DNA from 3 places in the Marinobacter sp. M5B genome. Region 1 is predicted to be linked to each of the others. Evidence: predicted binding sites of a transcription regulator. Region 1 holds the regulator's gene; each other region holds the start of a gene.
The links. Region 1 encodes FliA, which starts transcription of late flagellar genes. Its sites were predicted from a motif close to CTAAAGTTTNNNNNNNNNNNGCCGNTAA; they were not measured.
Positions count from the first base shown of each region.

Region 2: the regulator FliA is predicted to act here: its motif matches at 3,202-3,229, upstream of AAGD24_RS01775 (methyl-accepting chemotaxis protein).
Region 3: the regulator FliA is predicted to act here: its motif matches at 1,415-1,442, upstream of flgM (flagellar biosynthesis anti-sigma factor FlgM).

Region 1 covers NZ_CP156894.1:2,967,500-2,973,760, forward strand. The annotation lists gene AAGD24_RS13435 (chemotaxis protein CheW) at 1-564, opposite strand, end outside; gene AAGD24_RS13440 (protein phosphatase CheZ) at 582-1,370, opposite strand; gene cheY (chemotaxis response regulator CheY) at 1,392-1,775, opposite strand; gene AAGD24_RS13450 (RNA polymerase sigma factor FliA) at 1,952-2,683, opposite strand; gene AAGD24_RS13455 (MinD/ParA family protein) at 2,714-3,526, opposite strand; gene flhF (flagellar biosynthesis protein FlhF) at 3,573-4,868, opposite strand; gene flhA (flagellar biosynthesis protein FlhA) at 4,929-6,261, opposite strand, start outside.
Region 2 covers NZ_CP156894.1:387,444-393,704, reverse strand. The annotation lists gene potA (spermidine/putrescine ABC transporter ATP-binding protein PotA) at 1-194, opposite strand, end outside; gene AAGD24_RS01780 (TRAP transporter substrate-binding protein) at 191-1,261, opposite strand; gene AAGD24_RS01775 (methyl-accepting chemotaxis protein) at 1,365-3,041, opposite strand; gene AAGD24_RS01770 (CHAD domain-containing protein) at 3,309-4,670, shown strand; gene rarD (EamA family transporter RarD) at 4,690-5,589, opposite strand; gene AAGD24_RS01760 (YchJ family protein) at 5,586-5,933, opposite strand; gene AAGD24_RS01755 (sulfite exporter TauE/SafE family protein) at 6,185-6,261, shown strand, end outside.
Region 3 covers NZ_CP156894.1:2,191,422-2,197,682, forward strand. The annotation lists gene AAGD24_RS09900 (pilus assembly protein PilB) at 1-510, shown strand, start outside; gene AAGD24_RS09905 (flagella synthesis protein FlgN) at 553-1,023, opposite strand; gene flgM (flagellar biosynthesis anti-sigma factor FlgM) at 1,031-1,357, opposite strand; gene flgA (flagellar basal body P-ring formation chaperone FlgA) at 1,536-2,240, opposite strand; gene AAGD24_RS09920 (chemotaxis protein CheV) at 2,439-3,371, shown strand; gene AAGD24_RS09925 (CheR family methyltransferase) at 3,413-4,240, shown strand; gene AAGD24_RS09930 (MFS transporter) at 4,250-5,440, shown strand; gene AAGD24_RS09935 (sodium-dependent transporter) at 5,445-6,261, opposite strand, start outside.

The sequences.
Region 1 (6,261 bases):
TTCATTGCCGTCGTCACTGGAAACCGGAGCGCTGGTCTTTTCCTCTTCCAGGGCATCCAGCAACCGCTCGAATTCGTCGTCGGTAATATCACCGCCATCGTCTCCAGAACTGGCTTCATTGCTCTCGTTCTGTTCTTCGCGAGCGACCGCTGCGTTTGCTGGCGACGACTCCCCTGCCGGCTGCGCCAATGCGTCCAGAGCGGCAATCAGTTCCTCGGGAGCTGGCGTCGGTTCCTCGTGGTGGCGAACCTGTTCAAACATGGCATTGACGTGATCCAGGGCTTCCAGCACCACGTCCATCAGTTCCGAGTCCACCTTGCGCTTGTGGTTGCGCAGGATATCGAAGACGTTCTCCGCGGAATGACAGCAGTTCACCAGGGCATCGAGTTGCAGAAACCCAGCGCCGCCTTTTACGGTGTGAAAGCCTCGGAAGATGGCGTTGAGCAGATCGCTGTCGTCCGGGTTTTGTTCCAGGTCGACCAGTTGCTCCGACAGCTTTTCGAGTATCTCGCCTGCCTCAACAAGGAAGTCCTGCAGGATCTCTTCATCGGCATCAAGCGCCATGCGTTACCCTCTCTTACTCAGAAACCGAGACTGGACAGAAGATCATCAACATCGTCCTGTCCCGATACTACGTCTTCGCGTTCTTCGGCCTTGATCTGTGGACCAACACCCTGTTCCGCCGATATCTTTTCCCGCTCTTCCAGTTCATGCACGGTGCCGGTCATCTGGTCCACATGACTCGCCATCACTACCAGGCTCAACAGATGCTCTTCCACCTCTTTAACCAGAGTGGTGACCTTTTGGATCACCTGCCCAGTGAGGTCCTGGAAATCCTGGGCCAGAAGAATTTCCGACAAGTTGTCGTACATCGCCCCGGCATCGGTATTCAGGGTCACGAAAAACGTGTCGATACGGGCATAGAGCTCACGAAATTCAGCCGGCGCCATCTCGCGGCGACGCAGTTTCTGCCACTGGTCTCTCAGCTCGGCGGCCTCGTCGCGGAGGGCGCTGGCCTTGGGCATAGCCTCCTCAACCAGATCCATGGTCCGATTGGCCGCTTTACCGGTCATCTGAACCACGTACTCAAGGCGATCCGACGCATCGGTCATCTTCGACAGAGCTTCTGACTGTTCGGCGTTACGGGGATCGATCTGGAAATTGCGGATCGCCTCGTGGAGGCTGCGGGTCAAGCGGCCGACTTCCCGATACAGGCTCTGGTCCCTCACCTCGCTCAATTCATTGATCAGCGTCATCGCGCGGCCATAGTCCCCGGCGTTGACCTGTTCAACCAACTCGGCCGCCTGGCTGCGGAGTTTCTCCGTGACCTCCGGGTCGAGCCCCTGTGGGTCTTTTTTTCTATTGCTCATGGGAGCCGTCCGACCTCTGAATTACTGGATGCGTTCGAAGATCTTCTCAATCTTCTCCTTGAGTACGGCTGCCGTGAAGGGCTTGACCACGTAGCCGTTCACACCGGCCTGCGCAGCAGCGACAATCTGGTCGCGCTTCGCCTCGGCGGTCACCATGAGCACAGGCAGGGTTTTCAGGCTGTCATCGGCACGGACTTCCTTGAGCAGATCGAGTCCGGACATCCCTGGCATATTCCAGTCGGTTACCAGAAAATCGTATTTGCCGCTCCTGAGCATAGGCAGTGCTGTATTGCCGTCGTCTGCTTCGTCAGTGTTGGTAAAACCGAGATCGCGAAGCAGGTTCTTAATGATCCGTCGCATTGTGGAGAAGTCATCCACAATCAGGATTTTCATGTTCTTGTCCAATGGGACCTCCAGTTAAAAACGCCCGGAATTCGTTTTTGGCTTCCGGCTCACAGTCTAGCAGGCCGGTAGTTTAACCGCTTATTGTGTGGCCTTTGAGCCGGTTGTAAAGCACCGGTTACCAAAAGGCTACAGTAAAGAATGCCTGGTAACGCCGTTCAATGGGACTGGCGGCCTGTTCAGCTCTGCCAACCAGTAAGACGCCCCCGCAGACGGAGCGCGGCCTGGCTGTGAATCTGGCTGACCCGGCTTTCACTGACACCCAACACAGCACCAATTTCCTTCAGGTTCAATTCTTCCTGATAGTAAAGGCTGAGCACCAGCTTTTCTCGCTCGGGCAGGTCACCAATCGCAGCTGCCAGGCTCTTCCGGAAGTTGTCAGACGCCAAGCCATCCAACGGGTTATCACTGTCCTCTGTTTCTTCTATCGGCAGCTCGCCGGATTCATTGAGCTCATCCAGGCTAAAAAGTCGGCCACTGTTAGCATCGCTCAGGGAGGAATAGTATTCGTCGAGGTCCAGCCCCAGCTCCTCGGCTACTTCCGAGTCTTGAGCTTCCCGACCCAGGCGGTCCTCGACAGCCTTGATGGCTTTGGCAATGCGGCGGGAGTTCCTGTGGACGGATCGGGGTACCCAGTCACCTTTGCGAATTTCATCTACCATGGCTCCGCGAATCCGGATCCCGGCGTATGTCTCAAAGGTAGCCCCCTTGTCGGAACTGTATCGCTGTGCAGCTTCCAACAAGCCAATCATGCCTGCCTGCATAAGGTCATCCAGTTGGACAGATGCCGGCAGCCGCGCCATGAGGTGAAGCGCTATTTTTTTGACCAGCGGGGCCTGCTCCTCAACGAGCTGGGAAGGTCCTCGTGTACCCGTCCGGTTGTAGGTTCCAAGTTCTTTCGCCAATGTCATGTATCCGGCTATTCAGTGACAGGATCAAAATCAGACTTCGACGAGCCGCTCCACAAAGAATTCCAGATGTCCCCGGGGCGATGATGGCAGCGGCCAGCTATCCACTTTCTCCGCGAGGCTCTTGATCGCCAACGATGCTTTTGCCCGCGGATAGGCATCCAGCACGGCACGTTGGCGCTGTACCGCTTTTTTTACGGCCTCGTCATACGGCACCATACCCACATATTGTAGTGCCACATCAAGAAAGCGCTCGGTAACCCGGGTCAGTTTTTCAAACAGATGGCGACCTTCCTGCTCATTCCTGACCTGATTGGCCAGTATACGGAAGCGGTTGGTGCCGTAATCCCGGTTCATAAGCTTTATAAGGGCGTAGGCATCGGTGATAGAGGTAGGTTCATCACAGACAACCAGTAATAGTTCCTGTGAGGCTCGGAGGAAACTGACCACCGATTCGGAAATACCCGCAGCGGTATCAACGATCAGCACATCGATCTGGTCACCCAGTTCGCTGAACGCGTTGATCAGGCCAGCGTGCTCCAGATTGGAAAGCTGGGTCATGCGTTGGGTACCTGAGGACGCGGGCACGATTTTGATGCCACCGGGGCCGTTGACCAACACATCCCGAAGGTCACATTCCCCGGCGATGACGTCCTGGATATTACGATTGGCGGTAATGCCAAGCAGAACGTCAATGTTGGCAAGGCCCAGGTCGGCATCGAGCAGCACCACCCGCCGTCCCATTTGTGCTAGGGCGATGCCAAGGTTCACTGATACGTTGCTCTTGCCAACGCCCCCTTTCCCGCCGGAAACGGCAATCACCTGTACCGGATGTGGTTTGCTCATACTGACTCTGATCTCTTGCCGCGTTTAACCGCAGGCTGTGTTGTTTTTAAACAGCGACTGCCTGTTGCTGCTGGAGTTTCTTCAGCCTCTCCACGGCCAACCGCACCAGCGGAATGGACTCAGCGTGGTGCAGGTCTTCCGGGATTTTCTGCCCGTCGGTGTAATACGCCACCGGCAATCCCGTTTCCATGACGAATCCCAGCGATTCACCCAGGGTCAGTGCTTCATCGATTTTGGTCATCACACAACCCGTAAGATTTGCCATCTTATAGCAATGCCAAACGGATTTCATGATGCGCGGCTGACTGGTTGCCGAAACCACCAGATGGGTTCGAATCCGATGGTGACTGCGAGCCAGCTCCATAAGCTGCTCCTCGTAGCCCTTGTCGGTGCTGGTCAGGCCAGCGGTATCAATCAACACCAGGTGCCGGTCCGACAGTTCGTCCAGTATGTCGTCCAGGGAATGGGTTTCGTCCACAACCCGAACTGGAACGTTCAGTATGCGCCCGAATACAAATAGTTGCTCATGGGCCGCGACCCGATAGCGATCGGTGGTGACCAGCGCCAGAGAGTCGGCACCGTGGCGCAGCACATAGTGCGCGGCCAGCTTGCCGATGGTCGTCGTCTTGCCGGACCCGGTTGGGCCCACCAGGGCGTAAACACCGCCCTCATCCGCCCATTCAGTACGCGCGGTCTTCACACCGGCGGCCAGCATTTTCAGAGACTGCTTCCAGCCATCCTCAAGCCGGCCTGCGCGGTGGCGCCGGGACAGAGAGTTGGCGAGCTCCAGCCCGAGACCAAACTCCTGCAACCTCTCAGACAGCCTCTGCTGTACTGCGTTCACCGCTGTTTGTTCGGGTTCACCGCCATTCCGGGCACTGACCAGGTCACGAAGGGAACTGATCTCCGCACGCATTTGCGCCAGTTCTCCGGAATAGGCAGCACTGGCAGCGGTAGGCTCTTCAACCACCATGTCATCGTCGGCCAGCGATTCTTTCGACAAGCCAGCGTGGCCGAAGTCCCCACCCCCAACCGCATTACCATAGGTCGCGCGCTTTTCCCGCACTTCCCGAATACGATCGCGAGAGCGGCCGAGTTCGTCCTCCAGGCGGCGATGCTGTTCCGCCTGCATTTCGGCCAGTCGTGAGCCATTGGTGGCTTCCCGCGCAGCGTCACCGAGGCGTTGGCGCGCCATATTTTCGTCATAATCGAGCGCTGTCACAATTTCGACGCCACCATCCACACGACGATTGGAAAGGATTACGGCATCGGGACCCATCTGATCCCGCACCTGACGCAGTGCCTCTGCCATGCTTTGGGCAAAAAACCGCTTAACTTTCATAATGATGCTTCCTCCCCGGTCAGCGCTTTCCAGCGCCTTCCGCCTTTCCAGCCGCGGCCTTTACTGACCGACGGATGCGACAATAGTGATCTGTTTGTTATCCGGAATTTCCTGGTACGACAGTACATGCAGACGCTCTACTCCGTAGCTGGCAAACTTCGCCAGTACCGGGCGCAAGGGCCCTGAAACCAATAGAATCGCCGGCTTGCCCAACATCTCCTGGCGCTGAACGCTGTCCTGGAGCGACCTCTGAAGCTTCTCAACCATATTTGGCTCCAGCACCAGCCCGATGTCTTCCTGACCGCCGGATTGTTGACTCTGCTGCATTGACTTCAGCAATAACTGTTCCAAGTCTGGATCCAGAGTGATCACCGGGATCTCTGTGTCGTTGCCACAGATACTCTGGACAATCATCCGGCGCAGTGACTGGCGGGCAACCGTGGTCAGCAGCTTCGGGTCCTGGCTCTTCGGATGAACGTTCACGATCGCTTCGGCAATAGAGCGCATGTCACGGATCGGCACTTCCTCTTTCAGCAGGTTCTGCAGCACCTTCAGCAGCAGGCTGATGGAAATGGTGGTGGGTACCAGTTCTTCCGCCAGCTTTGGAGATACTTTCTCGAGCTGTTCCAGCCACTTCTGGACTTCCTCATGGCCAAGCAGTTCGTGGGCGTGTTTCTGGAGGATCTGGTTGAGGTGTGTTGCCACTACGGTACTGGCGTCCACGACGGTATAACCGAGGGTCTGTGCCTGGTCTTTCTTGTCCGGTTCGATCCAACTGGCGTCCAGGCCAAAGGCGGGGTCTTTGCCCTCTATCCCCTCGATCTTGCCGAACACCTGACCTGGGTCTATCGCCAGTTCACGGTCCGGATGGATTTCTGCCTCGGCAATGGTCACCCCCATCAGGGTGATGCGATAAACATTGGGCATCAGGTCGAGGTTGTCGCGAATATGGACCGAAGGCATCAGGAAGCCCAGATCCTGTGAGAGCTTTTTGCGAACGCCCTTGATGCGGCTGAGAAGCTGACCACCCTGGGACTTATCCACCAGGGGAATCAGGCGATAGCCCACCTCCAGGCCCACGACATCCACGGTGGCCACATCGTCCCAACCGAGTTCCCGGGTTTCCCCCGGCGGCGGCAGCTGGGCACTGTGTTCACCGCCCTCACCACCGGGCGGCAGGTCGCGCCCCGGGCCTGCCGGACGGGCACCACCGCCCCGGACCGGGAACACACCATCTTCCTCAACGGTCTGGCGCTCCTGTTGCCATATGTACCAGGCAATACCACCGGCAATCGCGCCCAGACCAAGGAATGCCACGTGCGGCATGCCAGGAATCAGGCCAAGGATGATGAGGATAACGGCAGCGATACCCAGCGCCTTGGGAGCGTTGAAC
Region 2 (6,261 bases), 1.8 Mb from region 1:
GACAGGCTGACTGCCCCGGTGTCTGGCTGCTCAAAACCCGCCATCAGGCGCAGCAGGGTGGTTTTGCCGCAACCCGACGGCCCCAGAAGGGTGATGAACTCGCCGTCCAGGATGTCCAGGTCCAGCGAGTTCAACACGGTTTTGTCGTCAAACGCCTTGGAGACGTTTTTCAACGAGAGAAGCGTCTCTTTCATTCACCCGAAACGCTGTTCAGATAGGCCTTATCGGAAATGTTGGTCCACTGACGAACCTGCTTCAGATAATCCTGCTGGGAAGTGATGATTTCCCGTGCCAGTTCATCCTTCTCCGCCTCTTCGGCCAACAGCTTCTCTGTGGCATCACGAAGCGCTTCAATGACCTCTGGCGGGAAGGTTTTATGGGTAACATCCGGATAGTCTTCCTTCATACGATCCCAGGCCACGCCACTTTCATGCATGCTCTGGATGTACATGTCGTAGGCGGCGGTCCGCATAGCCACCCGCAGTACTTCCTGGAGCTCTTCGGGAAGCTTGTTCCAGGTTTTCTCGTTAATCAGGAACTGAACTTCAGCGCCAGGCTCCTGCCAGCCGGAGTAGTAGTACTTTGCGATCTGATGGAAGCCCATCTGAAAATCCAGTGCCGGGCCGACCCACTCCAGAGCGTCAATCGTGCCTCGCTCCAGCGCGCTGTAGAGCTCCCCGGGGGGGATGTTGGTCACCGCAACGCCCACTTCGGACATCACTTCGCCGGCGAACCCGGGTGTGCGCATTTTCAAACCCTGGAGGTCCTCAACACTGTTGATTTCCTCGCGGAACCAGCCACCCATCTGGTTGCCGGTATTGCCACCGGGGAACGACAGCAAGCCATGGGGACGATATACCTTTTCCATCAATTCCATGCCGCCACCGTAGTAAAACCAGGCGTATTGCTCAGGTGCAATCATCCCGAAGGGAACGGTGGTGAAATACATGGCATTGGGAATCGAGCCTTTGTAGTAATACGAGGCGGTATGCCCCATATCGTACTGGCCCGCCTTCACCATATCGAAAATACCGAATGGCGCCTTGTGCTTGTTGGATGAGTCAATGCGGAACTGCAGGCGGCCGCCCGACATCTTCTCAGCCATCGAGGCCATGTGGCGCGTTGTTTCACCCAGAATCGGAGAGTTGGGCCCCCAGGTTTCTGCGAGGCGAAGCGTATAGGTTTCCTGGGCCGACAGCGACGCGCTTGCCAGCGCGAACACCAATGCCAGGACGGTCATGAAAGATTTGCGAATAGTCATAGCGAGGTCAGGTTCCGTTTTTTGTAGTGGTCGGATCAGATCGCCCACATCATAGCTTGCTGGCCGGCTGACGCCAATCGTCGACCGACCAGAAGCAACGGTTCTATACCTTGAACTGGCCTACCAGCTCACGCAGACTCTCACCAAGCCGCGCCAACTCGTGGCTCGCCTCGTTGGTCTGGTTCACACCAGTATCGCTACGCTGCGCCGCGTCCACGATGCGCACCACGTTCTGGTTGATTTCCTCGGCCACCTGGCTTTGCTGTTCCGCCGCGGTGGCAATCTGGGTCACCTGATCATGAATATGGCCCACAGACTTCTCAATGGTGCGCAGGGCGTCAGTGGCGTGGTTAATGCGCTCAACCGTTTCGCTGGAGCGTTGGCGGGACGCATCCATCCGCTCCACCGCTGCGCGGGACTCGGTCACGAAGCCGTCAATCATACCGCGAATCTGATCAGCGGATTCCGCACTGCGTTTGGCCAGCTGGCGGACTTCATCGGCAACCACCGAGAAACCACGGCCATGCTCACCGGCCCGGGCGGCCTCAATGGCTGCGTTGAGGGCCAGCAGGTTGGTCTGGTCAGTGACGGCGTGGATGACGTCCAGCACCTGGGTAATCTCGTCGGTTTTCTCAGCCAGATTACTGATACGGCCAGAGCTGGATTCAATCTCCTCCGACAACTGATTGACGGACGCCTGTGCGTTGGCAATGGTCTCGCCGCCATCCCGTGCAAGCCTGTCGGCGTCAGAGGCGGCGCTTTCCACCGAGTTGGCATTGCCGGAAATCTGCTGGATCGTGGCCGCCATCTCATTAATGGCGGAGGCAATCTGATCGGTTTCCGAACCCTGTTCCTGCACCGACGCACGGGTTTCATTGGCAACACGGCTGAGCTCTTCCGCGGCCGAGGCAACCTGGTCAGTGGTCGCGCCGACATCGCGGATGGTGTCCTGGATTTTCACCACGAAGGCGTTGAAGCGACGCCCAAGCTCGGCGAGTTCGTCGTTTCCTTCGTCCGGCAGACGGTGGCGGAGGTCGCCCTCACCCTCGGCGATGTCCTTCATCATGGCAATAACGGTGTTCAGCGGCTTCGTTACCGTACGGCCGACAAACATGCCGATGAGCAGTGCGATAATCACCACAACCACCGTAACCAGAACGATAAAACCGAGGGTTTCGGCTATCTCCGCTTCAATATCCGCGCGAGCGGCAGAAACAACCCGGTCAATGTCAGTGACATAAACGCCAGTGCCAATCATCCAGTCCCAATCTGGAATAATCGTTGAATAAGACACCTTTGGTTCTACCTCGCCTGACTCTGGATTGGGCCAGTCGTATCCGAAAAAACCACCATCCTCGGCCGCATTGAACAGTGACCGAACCAGTTTCTGCACGTCTGGATTGGTTGTGGGGCCTTCGCGAGAAGGGTCGGGGGCGTAGGCCAGATTTTCCAGGTCGCGAGCATATGCGAAAACATAGTTTCCGCCCTCGTACCTGATTGAACGCAGACGCTTCCGTGCTTCCTCCTTCGCTTCGCGATCCGAAAGATCCGGATTGTTCTTGGCGTTCAAAACCAGAGAGCGCGCAGTATCCACAAGGTTCTTTACACCTTCCTTTCGTGCCTCAAGCAAACTTGCTTCAAGGCGCTCAAGCTCAGCCTCACCACCGCTTTTGATCTGGGCGACCGTAATCCAGGCAAGGGTTGCCGCCGTTATTACTACCGGGATCAGAACGCCCAGCAGAAGACGGGAACGAATGCGTAACCGGCTCAGCAATGTCATCAAGAAGTTCTCCGTATGAGATCAAATGTTCAGCGTAATTATCCACAACCGGGCACCCAGGGTGTGTTCCAGTTTGTAATACCGGTGTGTGCGACTTCGGGGTGTAAAGCTGCGACACTGCCACAACTCATTCATGCATTTGCTTTTATTGTTAAAAGTCTTAACGGCCGGTAGCGGATGGACTTGAACCAGCGTTAGACTAAAGGTCTAGCCCCAAACGTCCGATTCATCAAACCTGGCCCAATAAAACCAGTTTCAGGGGCACGGATGAAACACCTCTATTTGATTCGCCACGCCAAATCCAGCTGGGCCGATGATGGCCTTCGTGATCACCAGCGCCCCCTCAACAACCGGGGCCTGAAACAGCTGGCTCCCATGAGCAGGGCAATCCGTGCGGATGGGGCGTTCGATGGAACGGTCTACTGCAGCAATGCCACCCGCGCACAACAAACCCTGGAAGGCCTGATCCCGAGCAACCATCAACACGCCGTCAAACTGGCGCCTGTTCTATACACGTTTAACCATGAGGTCGTGCTCGACTGGCTGCGCGACCGGAACGAAGACAGCATTACCCTGGTTGGCCACAACCCTGCGCTGGAGGATCTGGCAGGCTTACTGCTGAAGCACGCACCCGACACCTTCCCCACGTGCAGCTACATGCACATCACCCTGCCCATAGAGCACTGGTGCGAGATCGGCAAGAACAGGGGCCGGCTTGAACGGTTCCTGACGCCCAAAGACGTCAGCTATGAGCAGTTTCATCGCAAAAGGACGAAAATCCGTATCGACGAGCACTCTCCGCTGGCATGGCACATCCCGGAATCGCTGTTACACCAGTATCAACGCATCAGGGATCTGGAACCGGGCGTATTGCAGGGGTACGACGACGAGTTTCTGCATCAGTACCGTATTGCCATTCGCCGCAGCCGGGCCATCGCCGAAGCAGTTGTCGACATCAGTGGTGACAGCGATTTACGCAAGGCCGTCAAGAGTCTGAAACGGCATGGCCAAGCCACCAGCCGGCTCAGAGACCTTCACGTGCTACTGGGTGACCTGGCGCAATGGCCACTGGAGGAAGATACCCGGTTGGCCCTGGTGAGCTCCGGCGCCCGCAGCTATTTTGCCAACCTGGCAGACATTGAACACCAGGAGCTGACCAAACGCCTGAGCAGCGGCCAATACCGCAAAGACATGGATGAGTGGTACCAGCTTATCACCTCCCGCCACTTGAAGAAGATAACCCGGAAACTGGCTATCGAAGACATCCACAAAGCCCTGAAAAAGCACATACACAAGCACGACGCCGTGGCGCGGCAACTGAACGAACAGTCCCCGGACGATCACTTTCACGACCTGCGCAAACGGCTGAAACGCATACGCTACCTGGCCGAGTTGAACAAACCGGCGTTTCACGACAGGCTCAGGCCATTAAAACATCGACAACAACGGTTCGGAGACTTTCAGGACCTGCACGTGCAGATTGACATGCTGCTGGCCTTTCGCAACAGCATTGCCACGGAGCCGGACATGCTGGCGCCCGTGGCGGGCCTGAACACGCTGATTTCAGACCTTGCCGTGGAGAAACATCGCGTACGGGCTGACATACTGACCCTCGGCGGTATTGCCTGACAACCCACTAGGCAACCCACTATTTGGGGGTGGGATTCATCCCACGCCCTATCCAGGCCGACCAGGAATAAAGCCCCAGCGCCACCCAGATCATCACGAAGCTCGCCAGCTTCTCCCCACTCATGGGTTCATCAAACACAAACAGCGCGATGAAGAACTGCAGCGTGGGGTTGATGTACATCAAAAAGCCCACGGTTGCCAGGCGTAGCCGGCGGGCCGCACCGGCGAAGAACAACAGGGGGATGGCGGTGACGATACCGCTGGACATCAAAAGCAAGGCAATGGTGATGTTGTCATTGAAATGGGATTCTCCGGCCGAGCCCAGAAACCCGAGAGCCAGCAGACCGACCGGTAACAGAAGCAGCGTCTCAACAAACAGGCCCGAAAGACCATCCAGCTCCACCTGCTTTCGAAGCAGGCCATAGGTTCCGAAACTGAACGCAAGTACCAGGGTGATCCAGGGCACCACGCCCAACAGAAAAAGCTGATAAAGGATGGCGATGGTCGCCAATGCAACCGCCACAATTTGCAGTCGGGTAATGCTCTCCCGCAGCACCAGCATGCCCAGACCGACGTTCACCAGGGGCGTGAGGAAATACCCCAGGCTCGCCTGGAGCACATGACGGGTTTCCACGGCATAGATATAGACCCCCCAGTTCAGCGCAATGAATACCGCACAGCCGAATACGAAACCAAGCTTTTTAGGGCGTGCCAACGCAGCAGTGATGGGTTTCCAGCGCCCCAGGAAACTCACCACGATGGCGAGAAAAACACAGGACCAGACGATCCGGTGAACCAGCACCTCGTAAGAGGGCACACCCTCGAAAAGCGCGAAGTAAATGGGGAAACAGCCCCACAAGGTATAGGCGGCCAGGCCGAAACCCACGCCTTTTGCTGCATCAGGCGTAGCATGTTTCACAGACAACAGGCCTTGTATTTTCTGCCACTTCCGCAGGGGCAGGATTCGTTCCGGCCAGGCTTGAGGGTCCCTTCGCGGGTATCGCCCGACACGTAGTACCAGCGCTCATCATCGCGGACAAAGCGGGAGTTCTCTTCCAGATACCCCCAGCCGCCGCCTGCCCGGTAAAGGGCGCGAAAGTGCACCGTGCCTTCGTGTTCACCTTCCTCTGACGACAGTACCTGCAGCGACACCCACTTCGGCGCCTCGGTCAAATCAAGGTCTTGAGGCCGGGTGCTGGTGTGCCATGTGGCTTTCAGATAGTCCGTCAGATTCAGTACAAACGCGCTGTAGCGAGATCGCATAAGGGCTTCCGGTGAGGATGCCGGTTTGCCCTGATGGCATGGCTCGCAACAAGTACTGTACGGTTGGCGGCTGCCACAGGGGCAGTCGTCCGGGGTAATCTCTGGCGCCATCGGGTCGTCCTTATCGCCGGTTAGTGCTGTTCACGGACCCGGCAGACCCAGGACACGTAAATGATTCATTTTAACAGTTTTAGTTGCCCTGCGGCTGTGCTATCAACAATCATCAACTGACCTGATCGAGTAGCCCGATTGTGACTGACCTCTCCCTGCTGCAGATACTCCTTGCTAACCTGGCTTTGCTGGCCGGCGCCTGTTTGCAAGGCGTGGC
Region 3 (6,261 bases), 780 kb from region 1:
GCGGTATTACCTTTTCAGCCGCTGGTCAGTTTTGCCGCTGGCAGCACCACGAATGATTCACGGGACGTTACCGACGCCGCGCAATTGTACGAGCGTGCCGGTTTGGCGCCACTGAATGACGACGAGCTGGCCGGTGTGTCGGGGCAGGGTGATCAATCCTTGTTGGATCGTATCGCCACGGTGTCCGCCATGGGCGGAAGTCATGACGGGACGGGAGAGACTGATCCGGATGTCATCGAAGGCCTGAAACTAACAGCGAACATTTTCGTGCCGGTGCTGAACTTCCTGGATTCTGATCTTACGATATCCGGTGTGCATTATCGGGATGATGTTCCCCGTTACACGGTTCGTGACGATGGCGGGCTCACCCTGGCGTTCCCGGAAAGGATCGAACAGATCCGCATGGACAATATACGGGTCAGCGGCAGTCAGGGACCTTCCATGGGGAACATTGCACTCGACAATATCCGCTTCCATCCCGATTCACAGATGACGATCTATACTCGCTGATGGGATGCGTTGGGCTCCGACGTTTGCGGAGCCCAGAAGCCGTCAGGCGCTCGCCAGAACGGTACGGTGTGATACGGCCTTTTGCTCGCCCTGAGCACCGTAGAGGGTCTGGTGCCCGGAAACACCGCGGAATATATCAGTCAGACGTGAAAGGCGCTTCTGAAGGTGACTGACAACCCGCCCATTATTGCTATTCAACTGGTGACAGGTCTTAAGGCGTTCGTCGGCCTCCCGCCATAAGTCGTAAACATCTGACAGGCCGGCGCTGAGAATAAACCGTGAGGGTGCTCCGTTTTCAGGTCGAAACCCCATCGACACCAGAAGGCGGATTTTGAGTTTGGCCCGTTCACGAATCTGACCCAACACAGTGTTTTTCTCGCCAGTCAGTGATTCGAGTTTACGGATATCAGATGTGGAAAGGCAGGCTTTTTCCTGCTGCAGGACGTCCGCCAGGGATTCGAGTTGACGGATATCCTGAGATAAAAGGTCTTTCAGTTCATCAATTGCGGCCATGATCTACTCACCCGAAAATGCTTTCATCCATCTCAAGCATTTTCTGGGCCAGTTTCTCTGCATCAACCTTGTAGGAGCCGCTTTCAAGGGCAGAGCGGATCTGCTCGATACGGTCATCGTCCATTTCCGGATAACTGCCGAGCTTTTGTTCGAGCTGTTTCAGGTTCTTCGCCTGGCTGCTCAAATTGACATTTTCACCACGGGCGCCTTGCGCCTGGGTCTTTGCCTGCTCAGCTGTAGAGGGCTGAGTGCTCTGGGTAGCGGAAGATTTATCGGCCGTGGTTTTCTGGGTGTTGACCTGGCCTGGGCCTATTCCATTAAAGTCAACTGACATAACGTTACCTGCTTAACTGGTCGGCCGCGTTGGGCGGCTCCAAAATTTCATACCTGTCTATCGGCATGGCCTGACGTTTCTTTAGCGATTTTTGCAAGAGTTAAATGACACTCTTGTCATCTTTCCAAAAAACCGGCAACAGATTGCCGTTTCCGGTGAATCAATGCCGGGAACGAGGTTACATGGGAATCTCGACATGCCCGGGAGCAGTCACACGGGCACGCACGGTGCGGGAGGACGAGAGGTTCTCAACCAGAACCTGTTCTCCAATCCCGGCACTAGCCAGGGCCTTACCCCTTGAGTTTACCGAAAAATTTCCGCTGCGGGCGCTGATGATAACATGGTCTCCGCGTTCGATCGCTGCCGGAGCCAGCACCAAATCCGGTGTAAATACGGTACCGGCGTTCACGCCGCGGCGCATTTCCATGCCCACTAACTGGTCGACATTGGTTATTGCGCCCCGTCGAATCGAATTCACCACCACGTTATCCGACTGTATTGCTGCTTTTGTCAGTCGTTCGCCGCGCCCCAGGGGGCGGGCGGCGACCATGGCTTCACCGGTTATCGTGACGGATACCGGAAGGAACATGCGCCAGGGGCGCTCGCCCTCGCAGGAAACCAGTAGCGAGGGTTGGGTGGTTCTCCAGGGGTCGCCGCTGAACGATACGCTGAGTGGGGTATCACAGGTTGCGAGCGAGAGGCGTGCGTCGAGTTGGCCAGTATCGTGGGAAACCGTAAAGCCTTCGTTTGCCTGAGCCTCTGAAAATGCCTCCAGAAATTGTTCCGCGCTGCTTTGAATTTGTTCGGCCGTGGTCGTGGAGGCCATTGCCGGGCCGGCTGTTACGGTGAATAACAATATGATGGCGAAATTGGTAATGCGCATACGCGGCAGTTTGTCCTATGCTGTCATTAACCGGGTAAAGCCCCGAGTTCAGGAATATCCTAATGATTTCCGGATTCGGCCGTTAAGCCTATCGAGTGAGTCAATAAACCGGCACATAGCCGGTTCCACGCGACTTTTTAGAATAACGCAGCAAGATGCGTGCCGGCAGCAAGACGTTTCGAGTGGGAGATATAAACGATGGCAGGGGTATTGGACAGTGTAAATCAGCGCACTCAGCTGGTGGGCCAGAATCGTCTGGAGCTTCTGTTGTTTCGCCTTCGTGGCCGGCAGATGTACGGCATCAACGTCTTCAAGGTCAAGGAAGTGTTGCAGTGCCCCAGGCTGTCATCGTTGCCGAACAGTCGCCCTATGGTTCGGGGCGTGGCCCATATTCGTGGCGAGACTATCCCAATCATTGACCTAGGTATGTCAATCCGGCTTCCCGGTATTCCCAAGGAAGAGATGGCCACCAGCTTCGTGATCATTACTGAGTACAACCGAAAAACCCAGGGTTTCCTGGTGGCCGGCGTCGACCGCATCGTGAATATGAACTGGGAAGATATCCTGCCGCCACCCAAGGGTGCGGGCAAAGACGTTTACTTGACGGCGGTAACCCACTTTGAAGACAAGCTGATTGAGATTATCGATGTTGAAAAGATACTCTCCGAGGTTTCTCCGTTTGAGGAGGATGTCACCGAAGACGTTCGCAACCGCAGTTCAGAGCGGGTGCCCGGCCATCTGCCAGTGCTTGTCGTGGATGACTCCGCAGTGGCCCGACGTCAGATCGAGCGTTGCCTCACGGCCATCGGTATGGAAGTGGTGACAAAAAATGATGGCAAGCAGGCCCTGGATTACCTAAAAGAAGTTACGGCAGATGGCTCTCGCGCCGTCGATCACCTGTGTTTGATCATATCCGATGTCGAAATGCCGGAAATGGACGGGTACACTCTGGTCACCAAGTGTAAAAATGAGCCTGCAATCAAGGATGTATTTATCATGCTGCACACGTCCCTGAGTGGCGTGTTCAACAAGGCGATGGTGCAGAAGGTAGGCGCTGACGATTTCATGGCTAAATTCAGCCCTGATGAGCTGGCCGAAAGGGTCATGGAAATTGTCGACCGCGAGCAGTGACGCTCCTCCGTTACTCCCGACTCACTCGATAATGAGATCCAATGAAAGCTGAAATAACGCCACAGGAATACGAGGCCTTTAAATCATTCCTGCAGGATGCGTGTGGCATTTTGCTCGGGGATAACAAGCAGTACCTGGTAAAAAGCCGTTTACGGCGGATCATGGAAGAGAACGAGCTGAGAACCCTGGGTGATCTGCTGGATCGCGTGAAGAGAACCGGTCGCAGCAGTTTGAAGGAAGTCGTGATCGACGCGATGACGACGAATGAAACCCTCTGGTTTCGGGACAATCACCCGTTCCGCATCCTGCAGGAAAAGCTGCTGCCGGAATTCGGCGACAGAAAATCAGCGCAGTCACTTCGTATCTGGTCTGCAGCCTGTTCGACAGGCCAGGAGCCCTATTCGGTAGCGATGATTATTGAAGAATTTCGTCGCCAGCGGCCGGGCAGGCTGCGGGATGTGAAGATCACCGCCACCGACATCTCCAAAAGCGTTCTAGAGGTTGCGCGCCGTGGCGAGTACGAAATGATCGCCATTGGCCGGGGTCTGTCACCCGAGCGGCAAAAGCAGTTTTTCACTCCCGCCATGAATGGCAGTTGGCAGATCCGACCGCAAATCAAGAGCATGGTGGAATTCAGGGAGCTGAACCTGCTTGAACGCTACATGCTCGGGAAGTTTGACATTGTTATGTGCCGGAACGTACTGATCTACTTTTCGGCAGAGCTTAAAAAGGACATCCTGACCCGTATCCATGCCACTCTCAATCCCGGTGGTTACCTGATACTGGGAGCATCGGAATCGCTGAACGGGTTGCCTCATCTCTACGAAATGGTGCAGTGCCACCCAGGGATCATCTACCGCAAGAAATAGGCCCACCCAATGCCGATCAATGTATGGATACTGGTCGCCGCCCAGGCGCTTGCCATGTGTACAGCGCCTTTCATCGTCTTTATCGGAAGCATTCACGGACGTCTTCTGGCGCCATCACCTGAGTGGGCAACCTTGCCCGTGGGCCTTGTGGTAGTTGGAACGGTCCTGGCTATAAAGCCTGCTACGTGGCTGATGGAACGCCTGGGGCGCAAGCCGGTTATGTTGCTTGGCACGCTGGCGGGTGTGGTGTCCGGGTTGTTCGGTGCGCTGGCAGCCTGGAGTGCGAGTTTCCCGTTCTTGTGCGCTGCGGCGGTTGTGGGCGGAACCGGGCTGGCGGTGGTTCACCAATACCGCTTTGCGGCCATGGAGTCGGTAGCGCCCGAGATGGCTGGCTCCGCAGCAGCCAGGGTGCTTCTAGGCGGCCTCGTAGCGGCGTGGCTGGGGCCGGAAATTGCGCTTTTGGGCGGTGGAGGCCGAGCCGAGCACCCTTTCATGGGCGGCTGGCTTGCATTGAGTGCCGTGCAGGTGGTTGCCATGGTCGTACTGGTTTTCGGGTACCGCGCCAGCGGGGAGCGAGTACGGGAAGCCTTGGGGGAGGGCGGTCGTCCAATGGCCAACATCCTGAGGCAACCGGTCATTTGGGCGGCGATCAGTTCCGCGGCCATCGGTTATGCCCTCATGAGCTTTATCATGACGGCAACACCACTGAGTATGACGGAAGTGGCCGACCACCCGCTTGAAGATGCCAAGTGGGTCATTCAGATTCACATCATGGCCATGTATCTGCCGTCGCTGATCAGTGGCTGGTTCATTCGTGTGGTGGGTATTCCGAGGATGATGGGGCTGGGATTGCTGGCCTATCTGGGGTGTGTGGCCCTGGCGTTCAGCGGTATCAGCTTTCACCACTACCTGTTTGCACTCATCCTGTTGGGAGTAGGCTGGAACTTCCTGTTTGTCGGCGGCACCACGCTATTACCGCAGGGATATCGCGATGAGGAGCGGTTCCGTGTTCAGGGGCTCAACGACCTGATGGTATTCGGCTCGCAGGCGACAGCTGCACTGAGTGCTGGTGCGGTATTGGCGGCGTTTGACTGGAATGGATTGTTGCTGATTGCCATACCGTTCCTGGTGTTACACGGTGTCTTGATGGCCGTTTGGCTGATGAGCCGGCCCCAGAATAGGGGCCGGCATCCCGCTTGAATGTTTATACCAGGTTGTAGACGAAGACGATGGCTACAGCAACGGGTGTGAAGTAACGCAGTACGCGATACCAGAGCGAGAATGTGCCCGCTGACATGCCCAGTTCGCTTTCCAGCGCCTGTCGAGACATTGTCCAGCCGACAAACACGGCGACCAGCAGTCCGCCCAGGGGCAACAGGATATTAGCGGTCAGGAAGTCCAGAAGGTCGAAGATGGTTTTGCCTTCGAACATCGCAAACATGCCCAGCGGTGTCACGTCCGACCACAGGTTTAGCGAAAGCACGGAGGCCACACCCAATAACCAGCACACGATGCCTGCCCCGACGGTACTCACCGTGCGGTTCATACCTTTCTGTTCCTCAAGCCATTCAACAATCGGCTCCAGCAGGGAAATGCCGGACGTCCAGGCGGCAAAAATCAACAACACGAAGAACAGCGTACCGAAGAGGCTGCCCATGGGCATTTGTCCGAACGCCAGTGGCAGGGTTTGGAAAATCAGGCCGGGGCCGGCGCCTGGTTCAAGGCCGTTGGCGAATACGATCGGGAAGATAGCCAGCCCGGCCAGCAAGGCCACGGCGGTATCCATGATCGAGACGGTCACGGAGGTTTTGGCGATGGAGATGTTTTTGGGCAGATAGGAGCCGTAGGCCATCATGACACCCATGCCGAGGCTGAGCGTGAAGAACGCGTGGCCCAGGGCAACCAAAACGCCCGAAGTGGTGAGCTTCGAGAAGTCAGGCTGGAACAGGAAGGCGACGGCCTGACCAAAGTGGCCAGTGGTCATCGCATAGCCCACGACAATTAGCAGGAGCACGAACAGG